Regions from separate parts of the Streptomyces sp. NPDC051018 genome, predicted to be linked through region 1. Evidence: riboswitches for the same ligand, from Rfam matches in the RefSeq annotation. Region 1 holds a riboswitch; the other holds the start of a gene.
The links. A riboswitch is a leader RNA that binds a small molecule or an ion and turns the genes downstream of it on or off. The one in region 1 is predicted to bind glycine.
Positions count from the first base shown of each region.

Region 2: another riboswitch for glycine. It lies ahead of gcvP (aminomethyl-transferring glycine dehydrogenase); the one in region 1 lies ahead of gcvT (glycine cleavage system aminomethyltransferase GcvT).

Region 1 is NZ_JBITFN010000027.1:89,711-98,302, reverse strand. Features, by position in the region: gene ACIBCM_RS31870 (L-serine ammonia-lyase) at 1-1,260, opposite strand, end outside; gene glyA (serine hydroxymethyltransferase) at 1,562-2,821, opposite strand; gene gcvH (glycine cleavage system protein GcvH) at 2,848-3,225, opposite strand; gene gcvT (glycine cleavage system aminomethyltransferase GcvT) at 3,299-4,432, opposite strand; glycine riboswitch at 4,584-4,677, opposite strand; gene ACIBCM_RS31850 (AAA family ATPase) at 4,907-5,575, shown strand; gene ACIBCM_RS31845 (enhanced serine sensitivity protein SseB) at 6,185-6,958, shown strand; gene ACIBCM_RS31840 (enhanced serine sensitivity protein SseB C-terminal domain-containing protein) at 7,194-7,976, shown strand.
Region 2 is NZ_JBITFN010000015.1:187,325-195,916, reverse strand. Features, by position in the region: gene ACIBCM_RS24900 (bifunctional nuclease family protein) at 1-80, shown strand, start outside; gene ACIBCM_RS24895 (MerR family transcriptional regulator) at 347-895, shown strand; gene ACIBCM_RS24890 (DNA polymerase IV) at 959-2,713, shown strand; gene ACIBCM_RS24885 (PRC-barrel domain-containing protein) at 2,629-3,006, opposite strand; glycine riboswitch at 3,120-3,216, shown strand; gene gcvP (aminomethyl-transferring glycine dehydrogenase) at 3,399-6,281, shown strand; gene ACIBCM_RS24875 (DUF5999 family protein) at 6,653-6,850, opposite strand; gene ACIBCM_RS24870 (hypothetical protein) at 7,237-7,824, opposite strand; gene ACIBCM_RS24865 (glutamate--cysteine ligase) at 8,308-8,592, shown strand, end outside.

The DNA.
Region 1 (8,592 bases):
GACCAGGTGGCTGCCGTCGCCGCGCATCGCCATCTTCGCGGCGGTGACGGCCTTGACCGCTGCCATGCCGTTGCGTTCGATGCAGGGGATCTGGACGAGGCCGCCGACCGGATCGCAGGTGAGGCCGAGGTTGTGTTCCATACCGATCTCGGCCGCGTTCTCGACCTGCTCGGGGGTGCCGCCCAGGACCTCGGCGAGGGCGCCCGCGGCCATGGAACAGGCGGAGCCGACCTCGCCCTGGCAGCCGACCTCGGCGCCGGAGATGGAGGCGTTCTCCTTGAAGAGCATGCCGATGGCGCCGGCGGCGAGCAGAAAGCGGACGATGCCGTCCTCGTCGGCGCCCGGGACGAAGTTCACGTAGTGGTGCAGGACCGCGGGGATGATGCCGGCCGCGCCGTTGGTGGGGGCGGTGACGACCCGGCCGCCCGCGGCGTTCTCCTCGTTCACGGCCATGGCGTAGAGGGTGATCCACTCCATCGCGCGGGCCGCCGGGTCGCCCTCGGCGCGCAACTGGCGGGCCGAGGTGGCGGCCCGGCGGCGGACCTTGAGGCCGCCGGGGAGGATGCCCTCGCGGGCCATGCCACGGGAGACGCACGCCCGCATGACGCCCCAGATCTCCAGCAGGCCCGTGCGGATCTCGTCCTCGGTGCGCCATGCCTTCTCGTTCTCCAGCATCAGCGCGGAGATGGAGAGCCCGGTCTCCCGGGTGAGCCGCAGCAGCTCGTCGCCCGTGCGGAAGGGGTACTTCAGCGGGGTGTCGTCGAGCTTGATCCGGTCCTCGCCGACGGCGTCCTCGTCGACGACGAAGCCGCCGCCGACGGAGTAGTACGTCTTCTCCAGCACGGTCTCGCCCCTGGGGCCGTACGCGAGGACCGTCATGCCGTTGGCGTGGTACGGCAGGGCCTTGCGGCGGTGGAGCACCAGGTCCTCGTCGGCGTCGAAGCCGATCTCGTGCATGCCGAGGAGGCTCAGCCGGCCGGAGTCCTTGATCCGCTGGACCTGCTCGTCGGCCGTCTCGACGTCGACCGTACGCGGTGAGTTGCCCGCGAGTCCGAGTAGGACGGCCTTGGGGGTGCCGTGGCCGTGACCGGTCGCGCCGAGGGAGCCGTACAACTCGGCCCGTACCGAGACGGTGTGGGCCAGCAGGCCCTCGTTCTTCAGCCTGCGGGCGAACATCCGGGCGGCGCGCATCGGGCCGACGGTATGAGAGCTGGAGGGGCCGATGCCGATCGAGAACAGGTCGAAGACCGAGATGGCCACGTGAACTCCTAAGGAGGCTGGTAGACGCCGTTGTCTGCCGGTGGTGCGGAGGAAGCGGGGTGGTGCGGAAGCGGGCGCGTTACGGAAGCGGGGCGGGGGCTGCGGCGGTCCGGAAACTGCGGGGCGGCGGGGCGGTGGTGCGGACGAGCGGGCGGCCCGGGAGCGGGCCGAGGTGCGCGCGGGGCCACCGCCGCTCGTGAGGCCGGCGTTACGGACGGGGCCGGCGCTACGGGTGGGGGCACCGCGCTCACCGTCCAGTGTGCGCGATGCCCCCGAGCCGTATGCGGTACCCGCGTACGGGCTACAGCCCCGGGTACAGCGGGTGCTTCGCCGCCAGCGCCGACACACGGGCGCGCAGGCCCTCGGCGTCGTACGACGGCTTCAGGACCTCGGCGATGATGTCCGCGACCTCGCGGAAGTCCTCCTGCTGGAAGCCGCGGGTGGCGAGGGCCGGGGTGCCGATCCGCAGGCCCGAGGTCACCATCGGAGGGCGGGGGTCGTTCGGGACGGCGTTGCGGTTGACCGTGATGCCGACCTCGTGGAGGCGGTCCTCGGCCTGCTGGCCGTCCAGCTCGGACGCGCGCAGGTCGACAAGGACCAGGTGCACATCCGTACCGCCGGACAGAACGGACACGCCGTGCCGCGTGACGTCGTCCCGGACCAGGCGCTCGGCCAGGATCCGGGCGCCGTCCAGCGTGCGCTGCTGGCGCTCCTTGAACTCCTCCGTCGCCGCGACCTTGAAGGAGACCGCCTTCGCGGCGATGACATGCTCCAGCGGGCCGCCCTGCTGACCGGGGAAGACCGCGGAGTTGATCTTCTTGGCCAGTTCCTGCGTGCTGAGGATCACTCCGCCGCGGGGGCCGCCCAGGGTCTTGTGCGTGGTCGTGGTCACGACATGGGCATGCGGCACCGGGTTGGGGTGCAGACCCGCCGCGACCAGGCCCGCGAAGTGGGCCATGTCGACCATCAGATACGCGCCGACCTCGTCCGCGATCCGGCGGAAGGCGGCGAAGTCCAGCTGACGCGGGTACGCCGACCAGCCGGCCACGATCAGCTTCGGCCGGGACTCCTTGGCGAGCCGCTCGACCTCGGCCATGTCGACCTGGCCGGTGGCGTCGTCCACGTGGTACGCGACCACGTTGTAGAGCTTGCCGGAGAAGTTGATCTTCATTCCGTGGGTCAGATGCCCGCCGTGCGCGAGATTGAGGCCCATGATCGTGTCGCCCGGCTTCAGCAGCGCGAACATCGCCGCCGCGTTCGCCTGCGCGCCCGAGTGGGGCTGGACGTTCGCGTGCTCGGCGCCGAAGAGGGCCTTGATGCGGTCGATCGCGATCTGCTCGACGACGTCGACGTGCTCACAGCCGCCGTAGTAGCGGCGGCCGGGGTAGCCCTCGGCGTACTTGTTGGTGAGGACCGAGCCCTGGGCCTCCATGACCGCGACCGGAGCGAAGTTCTCCGATGCGATCATCTCAAGGGTGGACTGCTGGCGGTGGAGCTCGGCGTCGACGGCGGCGGCGACGTCCGGGTCCAGCTCATGGAGAGGGGTGTTGAGGAGCGACATCTCTGATCCCTGGGGGTCTGGTGAGGTCAGTTGCTGGAGAATTCCGTGTACTCGTCGGCGGTGAGCAGGTCCTTCGGCTCCTCGCCGACCCGTACCTTGAACAGCCAGCCGCCCTCGAAGGGGGCGGTGTTCACCAGCGACGGATCGTCCACGACGTTCTGGTTGATCTCCGTGACCTCACCGGAGACCGGGGAGTACAGGTCGCTGACGGACTTGGTCGACTCCAGCTCGCCGCAGGTCTCGCCCGCGGTGACCGTGGTGCCTGCCTCGGGGAGCTGGGCGTACACGACGTCACCGAGCGCGTTGGCCGCGAATTCCGTGATCCCGACCGTCGACACGCCGTCCTCGGCGGCCGACAGCCACTCGTGCTCCTTGCTGTAGCGAAGCTGCTGGGGGTTGCTCATGACCTGAATTCTCCTGTACGCGGGAAGTGCGGATGTACGGGCAGGGGGGTGGGGCGCGACGGTGTGCCGAGGGTCACTTCCGGCGGCGGTAGAACGGCAGCGCGACGACCTCGTACGGCTCGTGGGTACCGCGGATGTCCACACCGACACCCCCGGTGCCGGGTGCGGCGTGCGCCGCGTCCACATAGGCGATGGCGATCGGCCTGCCCAGGGTGGGGGAGGGGGCTCCCGAGGTGACCTCGCCGATCACCTCGCCGCCGGCGACGACCTCGTATCCGGCGCGGGGGACCCTGCGGCCCTCGGCGATCAGGCCGACGAGCCTGCGCGGCGGGGCGGTCTCGGCGCGCTTCGCAGCGGTGGCCAGGGCCTCGCGGCCGACGAAGCGGCCGTCGTTGGAGGTCTTCTCGAACTTCACGACCCGGCCGAGACCGGCGTCGAAGGGGGTCAGCGCGGTGGTCAGCTCGTGCCCGTACAGCGGCATGCCCGCCTCCAGGCGCAGCGTGTCCCGGCAGGCCAGACCGCAGGGGACCAGACCGGCGGCCTCACCCGCGGCGGTCAGCGCCCGCCACAGCCCTTCCGCGTGCTCCGGCTGCACGAACAGCTCGAAGCCGTCCTCACCGGTGTAGCCGGTGCGGGCGATCAGGGCCGGGACGCCCGCGACCGTGCCGGGCAGGCCCGCGTAGTACTTCAGGCCGTCCAGATCGGCGTCGGTGACGGACTTCATGATGCCGGGGGACTCGGGGCCCTGGACGGCGATCAGGGCGTAGGCGTCCCGGTCGTCGCGTACCTCGGCGTCGAAGCCGTCGGCACGTTCCGTGAGGGCGTCCAGGACAATCTGGGCGTTGCCGGCGTTGGCGACGACCAGGTACTCGGGGGTTTCGGCGGTGCCGAGGCGGTAGACGATCAGATCGTCGAGGATGCCGCCGTCCTCCCGGCAGATCATGGTGTAGCGGGCACGGCCGGCGCCGACGGTGCCGATGTTCCCCACCAGCGCGTAGTCCAGGAGGGCGGCGGCCTCGGGGCCGCTGACGGTGATCTCGCCCATGTGGGAGAGGTCGAAGAGGCCGGCCCTGGTGCGTACGGCGTGGTGTTCGTCGCGCTCACTGCCGTACCGCAGGGGCATGTCCCAGCCCGCGAAATCGGTCATGGTCGCGCCGAGCGAGCGGTGCAGGGCGTCGAGTGCTGTATGACGGAGAGGGGTGCTCATGGACGGGGCTCCCAGGGCATGGCCGACGAGGACGATGATCCTCCCCATCTGTCATCGGAACCTGAGAGGTTCGTCGCGACCGTACGTACAGGTGGTCGTGACTTGCACCTTGGGTGGAGCCCACGGGAGCGGCTCGCTTTTCAGATCTGCCTCATCACGCGCGGTACGGGGCCTGAGAGATTCAAGGGAGGATCTTGCTCCTTCGGCGTCCGGCCGGGTGGCCGGAACTCTCCCGCGCGGATTCAAGCGGCCGGTATGCAGTTGGCGGGCACATCATTGCACGCATCCCGGCTGAGTGGGGTTCTCGGGCCCGACCGGTTCCGCCGGGGCCGTTCCCGGAACCGGAACCAGGGCCTTCCCCGGAACCGGAACACGGGACCAGACGCTCTTCGGAGGGAAAACGGTTGTGCCGCATTACCATTTCTTTACGCTTCATGGGCAAGGGTTGTGTGAGCTGACATGGGGGAGGGTGTGATGACGTTGCAGCACTCCGGTGCTTACGCGACGACCGCGGGGGTGCCCGCTCAGCCACAGGCGCCTGTCCGGGAGCGGCTGAGGGAGCCCGCGCCGGTTCTGCGTGATCTGAGGGGCCGCTCGGGGCGCAGCCCGCGGCGGGTGATGTTCGGCGCGGGCGATCTCGTGGTGGTGTCCGGGCTGCCCGGCAGCGGCAAGTCCACGCTGATCAAGCGGGCGGCGAGCGGCGGCCGGATCGACTCGCAGGACACCCGGGACCGCTGGGACGCGCGGATGCCGGGGCTTGTGCCGTACGGGGTCTACCGGCCCTTCGTCCGTGTGGCGCACTACGCCGGGCTGCGGCGGGCGCTGCGGTCGGGGGAGAGCGTCGTCGTCCACGACTGCGGGACGCAGGCGTGGGTACGGAGGTGGCTGGCGCGGGAGGCGAGGCGGCGGGGGACGGCGCTGCACCTGGTCCTGCTGGACGTCTCGCCTAAGATCGCGCGCCAGGGGCAGCGGGAGCGGGGGCGGGGTGTGTCGGGGTACGCGTTTGCGCGGCACCGCAGGGCCGCGGGGCGGCTGATCGCGGATGCGGAGGCGGGGAGGCTGCCGGTGGGGTGCGCGTCCGCGGTGCTCCTGGACCGTGACGCGGCCACGGTCCTCACCCGCCTGGGCTTCACCCCTACGTGACGCCCGGGGCGCTGTCGGGGGCACTGCCCCCGAACCCCGGCGCCTCAATCGCCGGCGAGGCTGGTACTCGGAGCCGGACCACCCGCCCCACTCGGCCTCCCGGGACCGGCCGGTGCCTGCGGGCTGGGGTGATGTATCCAGCCCGTCCGGCGTTTGAGGACAGAGGGCCTGCGGGCGGGGCGCCCATCCGAGCCTGTCCGGCGTTGGGGACGGTGGGTGCCTGCGGGCGGGGGCGATCTTTCCAGCCTGTCCGGCGTTTGAGGACGGACCTGTGGCCCGGGCGGCGGGCGGGTGGGATGGAGCCTGGGGTGGAGCGCTGGCGGGGGCCCGGAGTTCAGGGTCTGTGCCGGTGGCCGGGGCGGTGGTGAGCCACATCAGCCTGTCCGGCGTTTGAGGACGGACCTGTGGCCCGGGCGGCGGGCAGGTGGGATGGAGCCCGCGGTGGAGCGCCCGCGAGGGCCCCGACGGACCGGGCCCGGGTCCGCGGCCCGGCCCCCGGTGGGGCGCGGGGTCCCCGTGGACCCCGCATCAGAGGCACCCGCGGACGCTAAGGTCGGCACACGCAGTCGTACCGCGCCCGGCCCCACCGCCGGGGGAGAGGGCAGCAGGATGACCATTCCGGAGCAGGCGCACACGCACCCGTACGGGGAGTGGCCTGTGAACGAGCTCGAAGAGGTGCTCGCCGCATCGCTCGGGAACCCCGCCGCCGGGGCGCGGCTCGTCGAGGTGCTCGGCCGGAGCAGCCTCTGGGTCCCGCTCCCCAACGGCGGGAGCCCCGAGAGCGGGGACCTCGATCTGCCCGCGATGGAGATCGACGGCGGCGCCTACGTCCCCGTGTTCAGCTCCGAGCAGCAGTTCATGGCCTGTGTCGGCGGCCATATGTCCTTCACCATCGCCCCGGCCCGCGAGTTCGCCCGGGGCCTGCCCCCTCAGCTCGGTATCGCCGTGAACCCCGGCGGCACGGTCGGCGCCCCCCTGCCCCCGCCCGCCGTCGCGGAGCTGTGCCGCGCCGGGCGGACACCGCTGGACGGACCGGCGAGCGGCGGACGGGTGCGGATGTTCGAGCCGGACTGGCAGGAGGACCCCGTCGACTTCCTGGCCGCGGCGGCCGGGGAGTTCGAGGAGACCGGTGTCGTGCTCAGCGCCCGCAGGGTACTCGCGTCCGTCGAGGGCGACCCGCCGACACTCTTCGTGGGCGTCCAGCTCTCCTCCCTCGACCCCGACGACCGTGCCGCTCCCCTGGACGCGCTCGGCCGCGCGCTCGGCCGGGTTGCGGCCGCCTGGCCGGTCAACCTCGTCCTCCTGGACGTGGCCCAGGACCCCGTGGCGGACTGGATGCTGGAGAAGGTGAGGCCGTTCTACCGGCGGGAACCCACGGCGTAGGACGGGCCCCGGCGGGCGAGGCCGCCAAGTCGGCGCCGGGACGGCCGATTAAGCTGGTTCCCGGCCCGTGCCGTGCACCGGGGCGGGGCCGGGCCGGGTCTCCCGTCGGCCGGAGGCACGACCACCGCACGCCGGTCGGGGCCGAACCGGACGGATATCGATCCGGCGGGCGGGGAAGACCGGACGGAGAAGACGGCCGACGGACACGACGGTCGGACAGAGGGGCGGGACCAGGGTGAGCGCGTCAGGCACCGCGGCGGCCGGGCAGGTCGAGCACATGCTCCGCCAGGTGACTCCCGGACGCTACGACGCGTACGAGGCATTGCTCAAGGCGCTCGCCGACCCCCCGGGCGGCCAGGTCTGGATGCTGCTCTGGAACGGCCGGGCGGGCTCCCCCGACGCCCAGTACGGGAACATGGAGATCGAGGGCGTCGGTTACGCCCCCTGTGTCACCTCCGCCCAGGAGCTCTCCGTCTCCGGCTGGAACCGCGCCCACGAGGTGGTCAGCGGGGTCGACATCGCCCGCGCCCTCTACCCCGACCGCTGGGGCATCTGGCTGAACCCGCACGCGCCGGGCGGCGGCGTCGGCGTCCCCTGGCCGGATCTGCGGCGAATCGCCACCGGTCTCGACCGGATGCCGGCGGGCCCGCTGCGGCTGTCGGAGCCGGCCATCGAGATCCCGCACTTCTACGCCCTGCTGTCCCAGAACGCCCACCGCACCACCGCCGTCCGCTCCCTGCGGCGCGCCTGGGTGCAGCCCGCGCTGGGCGCTCCGTATCTCGCCATCGGGCTCGATCTGTACGACACGGGCCGGCAGTCCGTCGACACGGTGCGCGCGATGATGCAGCAGTCGATCGCCGCGGTACCGGAGGGGCTGCCGGTCTCGACGGTCGCCATGTCCGACGAGTACGACCCGGTGACGATGTGGCTGCGGGCCAACACCCGCCCGTTCTACGACCGTGACGCCCAGGGCGCGCCGGGCGGCGGCTACGGCTACCCCCCGCCGCAGGGCCGTTGACCCCGCGCCGCGCGCACCGGGAACCGGGCACCGTCGGTACTGGTACTGGTACCCCGCAGCCGACCGCCTGACCGTCGGCCTCTGGCGGCCGGGCGCCGGCCGGACACGTACCGCCCGGCCGCCCCGCGCCCGCCGACGTACCAACATCACCCGGGGATCATCCGCACCGGCATCGCCCTCGGCGGCGGCCGCCGCCGAACCGGCGCTGCTGACCGACCACGCCGCTGACGGACCGCTATCGCCCACGGATCGGCGTCCCGCACGGACCCGCACCGCCCCCCCAGCCGCCGTCCACCCATCGGATCCGGCCAAACCGGGCCACCTGGTGTGCGCTCACCGTGAAGGGCCGCACACCCCGGCTCCGTACTCCGTCACGCTGTACTACACAACTGCCGTCCCGTTTGCACATTTCTGCGGCGCCATGCCCCGCTCATTCCCTGGACGCGATGGTGACCGTATGTCGGACCATCACTCAACTTTCGTCCCTTTCAGGCCAATTGATGATCCGCTGAGTCGGTGATCTCGTCCGGATAACGGAACTCCCTGATGTGCATCACGTTTGAGCAAACATTGCCCATGGGGTCTGGCGGGTGATTGCGGGCCGTTGAAGACTCCC
Region 2 (8,592 bases), on a different contig from region 1:
AGCAGGAGGACGAGGTGGAGAAGTTCCGCGAGTTCCTCGACCAGATCTCCCCGGAGGACTTCGGAACCAACAGCCAGTGACCGCCGACCGATGACAGTGACGGGTGGCCGCCGCCGGTGTCAGTCCGGCCGGTCACCCGTTCGGCGGCTCCGGCGCATTCGAGTAGCCTTTCCCCGATACAGGGCACGGGAAACCACTCTCAGGGTGATTATCACTCGGCGTGCCGAGTGTGGCGATCGTTGACGCACCCCTGGTGACTGCCTACCGTCGAGTCGGCAGGTCAAGGACGGAGGTCGGCGTGAGAAGCAGCGGCGACGGTGCGGTAGGGGGCGCCCCCGGACGGAGTCTGGGGGAGAGCGGACCGTATCCGCTTCAGAGGGGTGCGGCCGAACCGTCCACGGAGACGGTCGGCTATCGCGGGCCCACCGCGTGCGCGGCGGCGGGCATCACATATCGGCAGCTCGACTACTGGGCGCGTACCGGGCTGGTCGAGCCCAGCGTGCGCCCGGCGTACGGATCCGGCACCCAGCGGCTCTACAGCTTCCGCGATGTGGTCGTCCTCAAGATCGTCAAGCGCTTCCTGGACACCGGGGTGGCGCTCCAGAACATCCGGGCCGCCGTCCAGCATCTGCGGGAGCGGGGCCTCGCCGATCTGGAGCGGATGACGCTGATGAGCGACGGGGCCACGGTCTACGAGTGCTCCTCGCCCGACGAGGTCGTGGATCTGCTCCAGGGCGGCCAGGGGATCTTCGGTATCGCCGTCGGCGTGGTCCGGCGGGACGTCGACGCGGCACTGTCGCAGCTGCACGGCGAGCGGATCGACACCGGCGAGACCCTCATCGGGAACAATCCCGCCGATGAGCTGGCCAGACGCAGACGCGACCGGGCGGTCTGAGAGGGACGCGCCGCCGGTCCGGGGGACGGCGGGTTGTCAGTGGCGTAGGGCAGCATCGGAGATGTGAGATCCGCGCCGACGATTCTGCATCTGGACATGGATGCGTTCTACGCCGCAGCCGAGCAGGCGGCGAAGCCGTCCCTGCGCGGAAAGCCGGTGGTCGTCGGCGGTCTGGGGCCGCGAGGCGTGGTCGCCACGGCGTCGTACGAGGCCAGACGTTTCGGGGTGCACTCGGCGATGCCCATGGCGCAGGCCCGCAGGCTGGCGCCGAACGCGGCGTATCTCGTGCCCCGGTTCTCCCTGTACCGATCGGTCAGCGAGCAGGTCATGGAGCTGCTGGGCAGGCTCTCACCGCTGGTGGAGCCGCTGAGCCTGGACGAGGCGTTCGTGGATCTGGAGGCGGGCGGCGCGGCCCGGGACTCGCCGTCGGCGAGGGCGGCGGGGGAGCGGCTGCGGGAGGACATCCGGGCGGTGACCGGCCTCACCGGCTCCGTGGGGCTGGCCGGATCCAAGATGCTGGCGAAGATCGCCTCCGAGCAGGCCAAGCCGGACGGTCTCGTCCTGATAGAGCCCGGTACGGAGCGTGAGCTGCTGGGGCCGCTGTCCGTCCGGACGCTGCCCGGCGTCGGACCGGCCACCGGTGAGCATCTGCGGCGGGCGGGGATCACGGTCTGCGCCGAGCTGGTGGAGGCGGGCGAGGACGAGCTGGTACGTCTGGTGGGCAAGGCCCACGGCGTGTCGCTGTACCGGATGGCCCTGGGGTACGACGACCGGCCCGTGGTCGCCGAGCGGGATGCCAAGTCGGTGTCGGTCGAGGACACCTTCGATGTGGATCTCCACGACCGGGTGAGGATCCGGCTGGAGGTGGAGCGTCTTGCCGAGCGCTGTGTGGAGCGGCTGCGGGCGTCGGGGCATTCCGGGCGGACGATCGTGCTGAAGGTCCGGCGGTTCGACTTCTCCACGCTGACCAGGTCGGAGACCCTGCGCGGGCCGACCGACGATCCCGCGGTGGTGCGGGAGGCGGCGGCGCGGCTGCTGGAGTCCGTGGACACGACCGGAGGGGTGCGGCTGCTGGGTGTCGGGGTCAGCGGGCTCGCGGACTACACCCAGGAGGACCTGTTCGCCCAGGCGGCGGCGGAGGCGCGGGCGGTGGACGAGGGGGGACTGGGGGAGGGCCGGGCGGCGGATGAGCGGAGAGGCACGGACGAGGGGGTGCGGGAGGCCGGGGGAGAGTCCGTCGGTCCGGGAGCGGAGCCCGGGGGCACATTGCCACCTGGGTCGGGCCCGGCCGCCGCAGGGGCCGCCGTCGGCCTTCCGGGGAGGGCCGACGGAGCCGGAGAGACGCTCCGTGACGGCGGGGACACACCGGCGGGCGAGCAGGGCCGGGAACCGGCGGTGGCCGGGGCGGACAGTGGGGCCGGGCGGGGCCCGCGGGGGGCGTCTCACCCGGCCGGGGGCACCGGTGCCGTCGGTGTCGCGGAGACCGGAGGGCTGGGCCGTCCGGGTGAGTCCGCCACCGGCGCTCCCGGGGAGCGCCGGTGGCCGGCCGGGCACGATGTACGGCACGCCGTGTACGGGGCGGGCTGGGTGCAGGGCAGCGGGGTCGGGCGGGTCACCGTGCGGTTCGAGGAGCCGGGCTCGCCGCCGGGGCGCGTACGCACCTTCCGCGTGGACGACCCGGACCTGGAGCCGTCCGATCCGCTGCCGCTGGTGGCCGCGGGGGAGGACCCGGATCAGTCCTCCTGCCCGGCGACCTTGCCGAAGGAGCGGTCGCGGGACGGGGGTGACTCGGGGGCCACGGAGAGTTCGAGCCCGTAGTGGTGGTAGAGCTGGAGTTCCTGCTCGGGGGAGAGATGGCGGCCGACCCCGAAGTCCGGCGCGTCCTTGATCAGCGAGCGCTCATAGGGCACCCGCAGGGTGTCGTCGGCGAATGTGCTCGGCTCCAGCGGGACGAACGCGTCACGGCTGAAGAGCCCGGTCCGGACTGCCGCCCATTCGGGTGTCCCCGTGGCGTCGTCCAGATAGACCTCGTCAATGGTTCCTATCTTGACCCCATTGCGGTCGAACGCCTTGCGGCCGATCAGGCTGCGCGGATCGATATCGGTCTGCACGGTCCCTCCAAAGGTCGCAATTGCTGCTTAAATCATACGAAAGTGCACATCGTGGGCGTCGGCCACTTGAGCGATCGCGGAAAGGGCGCGCTGGTAGGCTGACAAGCGGCTGTTGACCCCGTGCGGGAGAGTCCACCGGCAGGACGACGGTGGCGCCGAAGGAGCAAATCCTCCCCGGAATCTCTCAGGCACCTGTACCGCACGGACGAGGTCACTCTGGAAAGCAGAGCGGGCGTCGGACGGCATCCGCTCTCACCGACGGTGAAAGCCGGAGCGCCCCGGTCACGGGCGGTCCGGTGAAACTCTCAGGTTGAGATGACAGAGGGGGAGGCCGTCCAGGGCATCCGCCGTGATGCCCCTCGCAGGTCGCGTCAGACCAGGAGGCCTCCTACATGACCGCCAACCGCATTCCGCTCTCGCAGCTGGAGCGAGCCGTACCCTTCGAGCAGCGCCACATCGGGCCCGACGCCGAGGCCCAGGCCAAGATGCTGGCGCAGGTGGGATACGGCTCGCTGGACGAGCTGACCGCCGCCGCGGTGCCCGACGTCATCAAGAGCGCCGGGGCGCTGGACCTGCCCGGTGGACGCTCCGAGGCCGAGGTCCTCGCCGAGCTGCGCAGCCTCGCGGAGCGCAACAGGGTCCTCACCCCGATGATCGGCCTCGGCTACCACGGCACCTTCACCCCGCCGGTGATCCTGCGGAACGTCATGGAGAACCCCTCCTGGTACACCGCGTACACGCCGTACCAGCCGGAGATCTCCCAGGGCCGTCTGGAGGCCCTGCTGAACTTCCAGACGATGGTGGCCGATCTGACCGGACTGCCCACCTCCGGCGCGTCACTCCTCGACGAGGGCACCGCGGCGGCCGAGGCCATGTCGCTGGCCCGCCGGGTCGGCAGGGTCAAGGAGGGCGTCTTCCTGGTCGACTCCGATGTGCTGCCGCAGACGATCGCGGTGATCCGCACCCGCGCCGAACCGACCGGCGTCGAGGTGGTCACCGCCGATCTGAGCGACGGCATCCCCGCCGGGGTCGCCGAGCGCGGTGTGTTCGGTGTGCTCCTCCAGTATCCGGGCGCGTCCGGCGCCGTCCGGGACATCAGGCCCGTCGTCGAGCAGGCGCACGGCCTCGGCGCGATCGTCACCGTCGCCGCGGATCTGCTGGCCCTGACCCTGCTCACCTCACCGGGCGAGCTGGGCGCGGACATCGCCGTCGGCACCACCCAGCGCTTCGGTGTCCCCATGGGCTTCGGCGGGCCGCACGCGGGCTATATGGCCGTACGCGAGAAGTTCGCCCGGAGCCTGCCCGGACGGCTCGTCGGCGTGTCCGTGGACGCCGACGGGAACAAGGCGTACCGCCTCGCGCTCCAGACCCGTGAGCAGCACATCCGCCGGGAGAAGGCCACCAGCAACATCTGCACCGCGCAGGTGCTGCTGGCCGTGATGGCGGGGATGTACGCGGTCTACCACGGCCCCGACGGACTGCGGACGATCGCCGCGCGGGCCCACCGGTACGCCGCACTGCTCGCCGAGGGGCTGAGGGCGGGCGGCGCCGAGATCGTGCACGGCTCGTACTTCGACACCCTGACCGTGCGGGTACCGGCCGCCGCCGACGTGGTCGCCGCCGCCCGGGAGGGCGGGGTCAACATCCATCTCGTGGACGAGTCCCATGTCTCCGTCGCCTGTGACGAGACGACCTCCCGGGCCGACGTCATCGCCGTCTGGAGCGCCTTCGGCGTCGACGCCGACATCGAGTCGCTGGACGCGGCCACCGGGGACGCGCTGCCCGGGGCGCTGCTGCGCACCGACGACTACCTGACCCACCCCGTCTTCCACCAGCACCGCTCCGAGACCGCCATGCTGCGCTATCTGCGCCGGCTGGCGGATCGGGACTACGCGCTGGACCGCGGGATGATCCCGCTCGGCTCCTGCACCATGAAGCTGAACGCGACCACCGAGATGGAGCCGGTCACCTGGCCCGAGTTCGGGCAGATCCACCCCTTCGCCCCGGTCGAGCAGGCCGCCGGATATCTCACGCTCATCCGTGAGCTGGAGGAGCGGCTCGCCGAGGTCACCGGCTACGACAAGGTCTCCATCCAGCCCAACGCCGGATCCCAGGGCGAACTCGCCGGACTCCTCGCCGTGCGCGCGTACCACCGCGCCAACGGCGACGAGCAGCGCACCGTCTGCCTCATCCCCTCCTCGGCACACGGCACCAACGCCGCCAGCGCCGTGATGGCGGGCATGAAGGTCGTCGTCGTCAAGACCTCCGACGACGGCGAGATCGACATCGACGACCTGCGGGCCAGGATCGAGCAGTACCGGGACGAGCTCTCCGTGCTGATGATCACCTACCCGTCCACCCACGGGGTGTTCGAGGAGCACGTCGCCGACATCTGCGCCCGGGTGCACGACGCCGGCGGCCAGGTCTATGTGGACGGGGCCAATCTCAACGCGCTGGTGGGGCTCGCCAAGCCGGGCAGGTTCGGCGGCGATGTGTCCCATCTGAATCTGCACAAGACGTTCTGCATCCCGCACGGCGGCGGCGGCCCCGGTGTGGGCCCGGTCGGTGTGCGGGCTCATCTTGCCCCGTATCTGCCGAACCATCCGCTCCAGCCGACCGCGGGTCCCGAGACGGGGGTGGGACCGGTCTCGGCCGCTCCCTGGGGCTCGGCGGGCATTCTGCCGATCTCCTGGGCCTATGTCCGTCTGATGGGCGGCGAGGGCCTGAAGCGGGCCACCCAGGTCGCGGTGCTCGCCGCCAACTACATCTCCAAGCGGCTGGAGCCCCACTACCCCGTGCTGTACACGGGCCCCGGGGGGCTGGTCGCCCATGAGTGCATCGTGGATCTGCGCCCGCTGTCCAAGGCGACCGGGGTCAGCGTCGACGACATCGCCAAGCGGCTGATCGATTACGGCTTCCACGCGCCGACGATGTCGTTCCCGGTGGCGGGGACGCTGATGATCGAGCCCACCGAGAGCGAGGACCTGGCGGAGATCGACCGGTTCTGCGACGCGATGATCGCCATCCGCGCGGAGATCGAGAAGGTCGCGTCCGGGGAGTGGCCCGCCGAGGACAACCCGCTGCGGAACGCGCCGCACACCGCCGCAGCGCTGGGCGGGGAGTGGGAGCACGCCTACAGCCGGGACGAGGCCGTCTTCCCCGCCGGGGTGAGCGCCGCCGACAAGTACTGGCCGCCGGTCCGCCGTATCGACGGCGCCTTCGGCGACCGTAACCTCGTCTGCTCCTGCCCTCCGCTGGACGAGTACGACAACTGACGGGAGCCCGGCCGGTAGCGGGTGTGCGTCGGGGCCGGTCCGGAGCAACTCTCCGGCCGGCCCCTCGTCGTGGCCGAAGCCGCTCACCGTACGGACGCGCTCCGCTCGCGCGGAGCATGCGGTCCTACGGGCGGCCTTTCGTCGAGCCGTCAGGCCCTGCGGTCAGATGGTCGTACGGGCGGTGGCCCGCCCTGCGACGCGGCTTCTGTGGCGCCTACCGCGCGGTGATGGCGGGGCGCCGGGTTGTTCATGGGGGGGTGGGCGCCGAGGTGTTCTCCCGGCAGTTCGAGGGGCCAACGCGTAGCCGGGTTACGGGGGCGGACGCTGTGCTTCGGCAGGCGGCGGGCCCGGCGGGATCCGGACGGGAGGCCCTACGCGGCCTTCATTGCCCGGAGCGGACGGTGCGGGCCGATGATCTGACCGTCGGGCAACAGCCCTCCGGTGTCCTCGAAGACGAGGACGCCGTTGCACAGCAGGCTCCAGCCCTGTTCCGGGTGGTGAGCCACGAGGCGAGCCGCGTCCCTGTCGGCTGAGTCTGATGTCGGACAAGCAGGCTGATGCTGGCACATGGGCGGGATCTTTCGCTCTGATGTGGTGAGTGTCCTGCGGCTCGATGAGTTGTTCATGGCCGCCCCCCGTATCTCTCGGTCCGGTCCCAGTGTTGCCGCACGAGCGTCAATCCGCAGGGATTTCGCGGCAGCTCGTCTTACTGGTTAGAGACGTATCACCCACGCGGACGGTTCAGCTCAACTTGACTGTCCTTTCGGGTGGTTCAGGGGGGCCGGGATGGACTAGTCCATCCGGGCAGGCGGTGCGCCCCGCTGTCGGGCGGTCACGGGGCGCGACCGATGGCCTTCCCGTTGGTGGGACGGGAGAGTGAAACGGGAAGGCGAACGGGAAGGGGGACGAGTTAGCGAAAGAGTGCAACGGGAGGGAGGACGGGAAGGGAACGGGATCAGGCCGGTGAGCCGAGGAGCGGGCCGGGGGGCAGCCGCAGGGTCATCACCGGGAGCAGATCGGCCACCCGGTGGGGCCGGTGGGCCGCGATACCGGGCGGCGCCGGCGCGAGGGGCACCAGGACGTCGGTGGGCCTGGGGGTGCCCGATGAGGCGTCGGCCTCCGTGTCCCCGTGCAGCCAGAGAGTGAGCATGTACAGCTCGGGGACGGACAGCAGACGCGGCTGGAACGGAGTCTTGAGGGACTCGGCCTGCAGAAGCGCCTGTTCGGTGGAGCGCAGATAGGGACCCTCGAAGAAGTGCGAGAACGTCCAGCCGTCGGGGCTGAGCACGGTCTCCGCGGCGGCCAGTGAGCGATCGCCGCCGCGGATCAGGAAGCGCCACCCCGTGAGCCGGGTGGTGGGCGGGCCGCCGTTCGGTACGACCCTGTCCAGGACATGGACCGGGAGCGGGGACTCCGGGCTGACGGGCCCCTGGGCGGACCTGAGCGCGGGGGTGCGGTCCTCACGGACCGCCGTCGGGGAACTGAGTGCCGCGAGAACGCTGCGGAGGGCAGGTGAAGGGGGCGGGAGGACATGCAGCGGCATGGTGGGTCGCCTCTCACTCGGGAGACACGGTGGAACCAGGGCAGGTGCGGACGGCGCTGTCAGCGTGCGGGGCCAGAGGGGGGCCGGAAGGGCCACCGGGTGCCAACTCTCTGCCTCGTTCGCGGAGTTTATACGACACGTGTTCTCACGGTGTTTCCGCTAGCGTTCGCAGGCATTAAGAGCAAGGTGGGTTCAGGTCCCGCGCACACGGGTGTTCTGCCGGATTTCCGGTGATTTTCAGGCGATAACCTGGGAATACGGCTACGCATCGGTAGGCCGAAACCCGTCGGCGTTTTCATCAGGCGATGAGCGGAGGTAGGTGCGTCCTGCACCCTGCCGAGGGGCCGTGCCGTCCGGCCGCTCCTGCCACAGTACCGGTCGAGCGGACTCCGCGCCGCGTTATGGATCAGTCAGTCTGGGCATTATCGTCCGTGACGCGAGCGGGAGAAGCTCCGTGGTGCCCACCCGAGGAAGGACACTTCGATGGGGGACAAGGTCGAGGCAGGCGGGTTCGCGCTGTCCGATCGTCAGCGGTACCGGCGGAAGCTCCAGCAGTGCCTGGCCGCGCTGGGCCGACTGCTGGCGGAGAAGCGATTCGACCGGCCGAGGAATCTCATGGGCCTGGAGATCGAGCTGAATCTCGCAGGCACTGACGGACTGCCTCGGATGGTGAATGCGGAAGTACTCGAACGTATCGCGAGCCGGGATTTCCAGACGGAACTCGGAATGTTCAATCTGGAAGTAAACATTGTTCCGCACCGCCTCGGC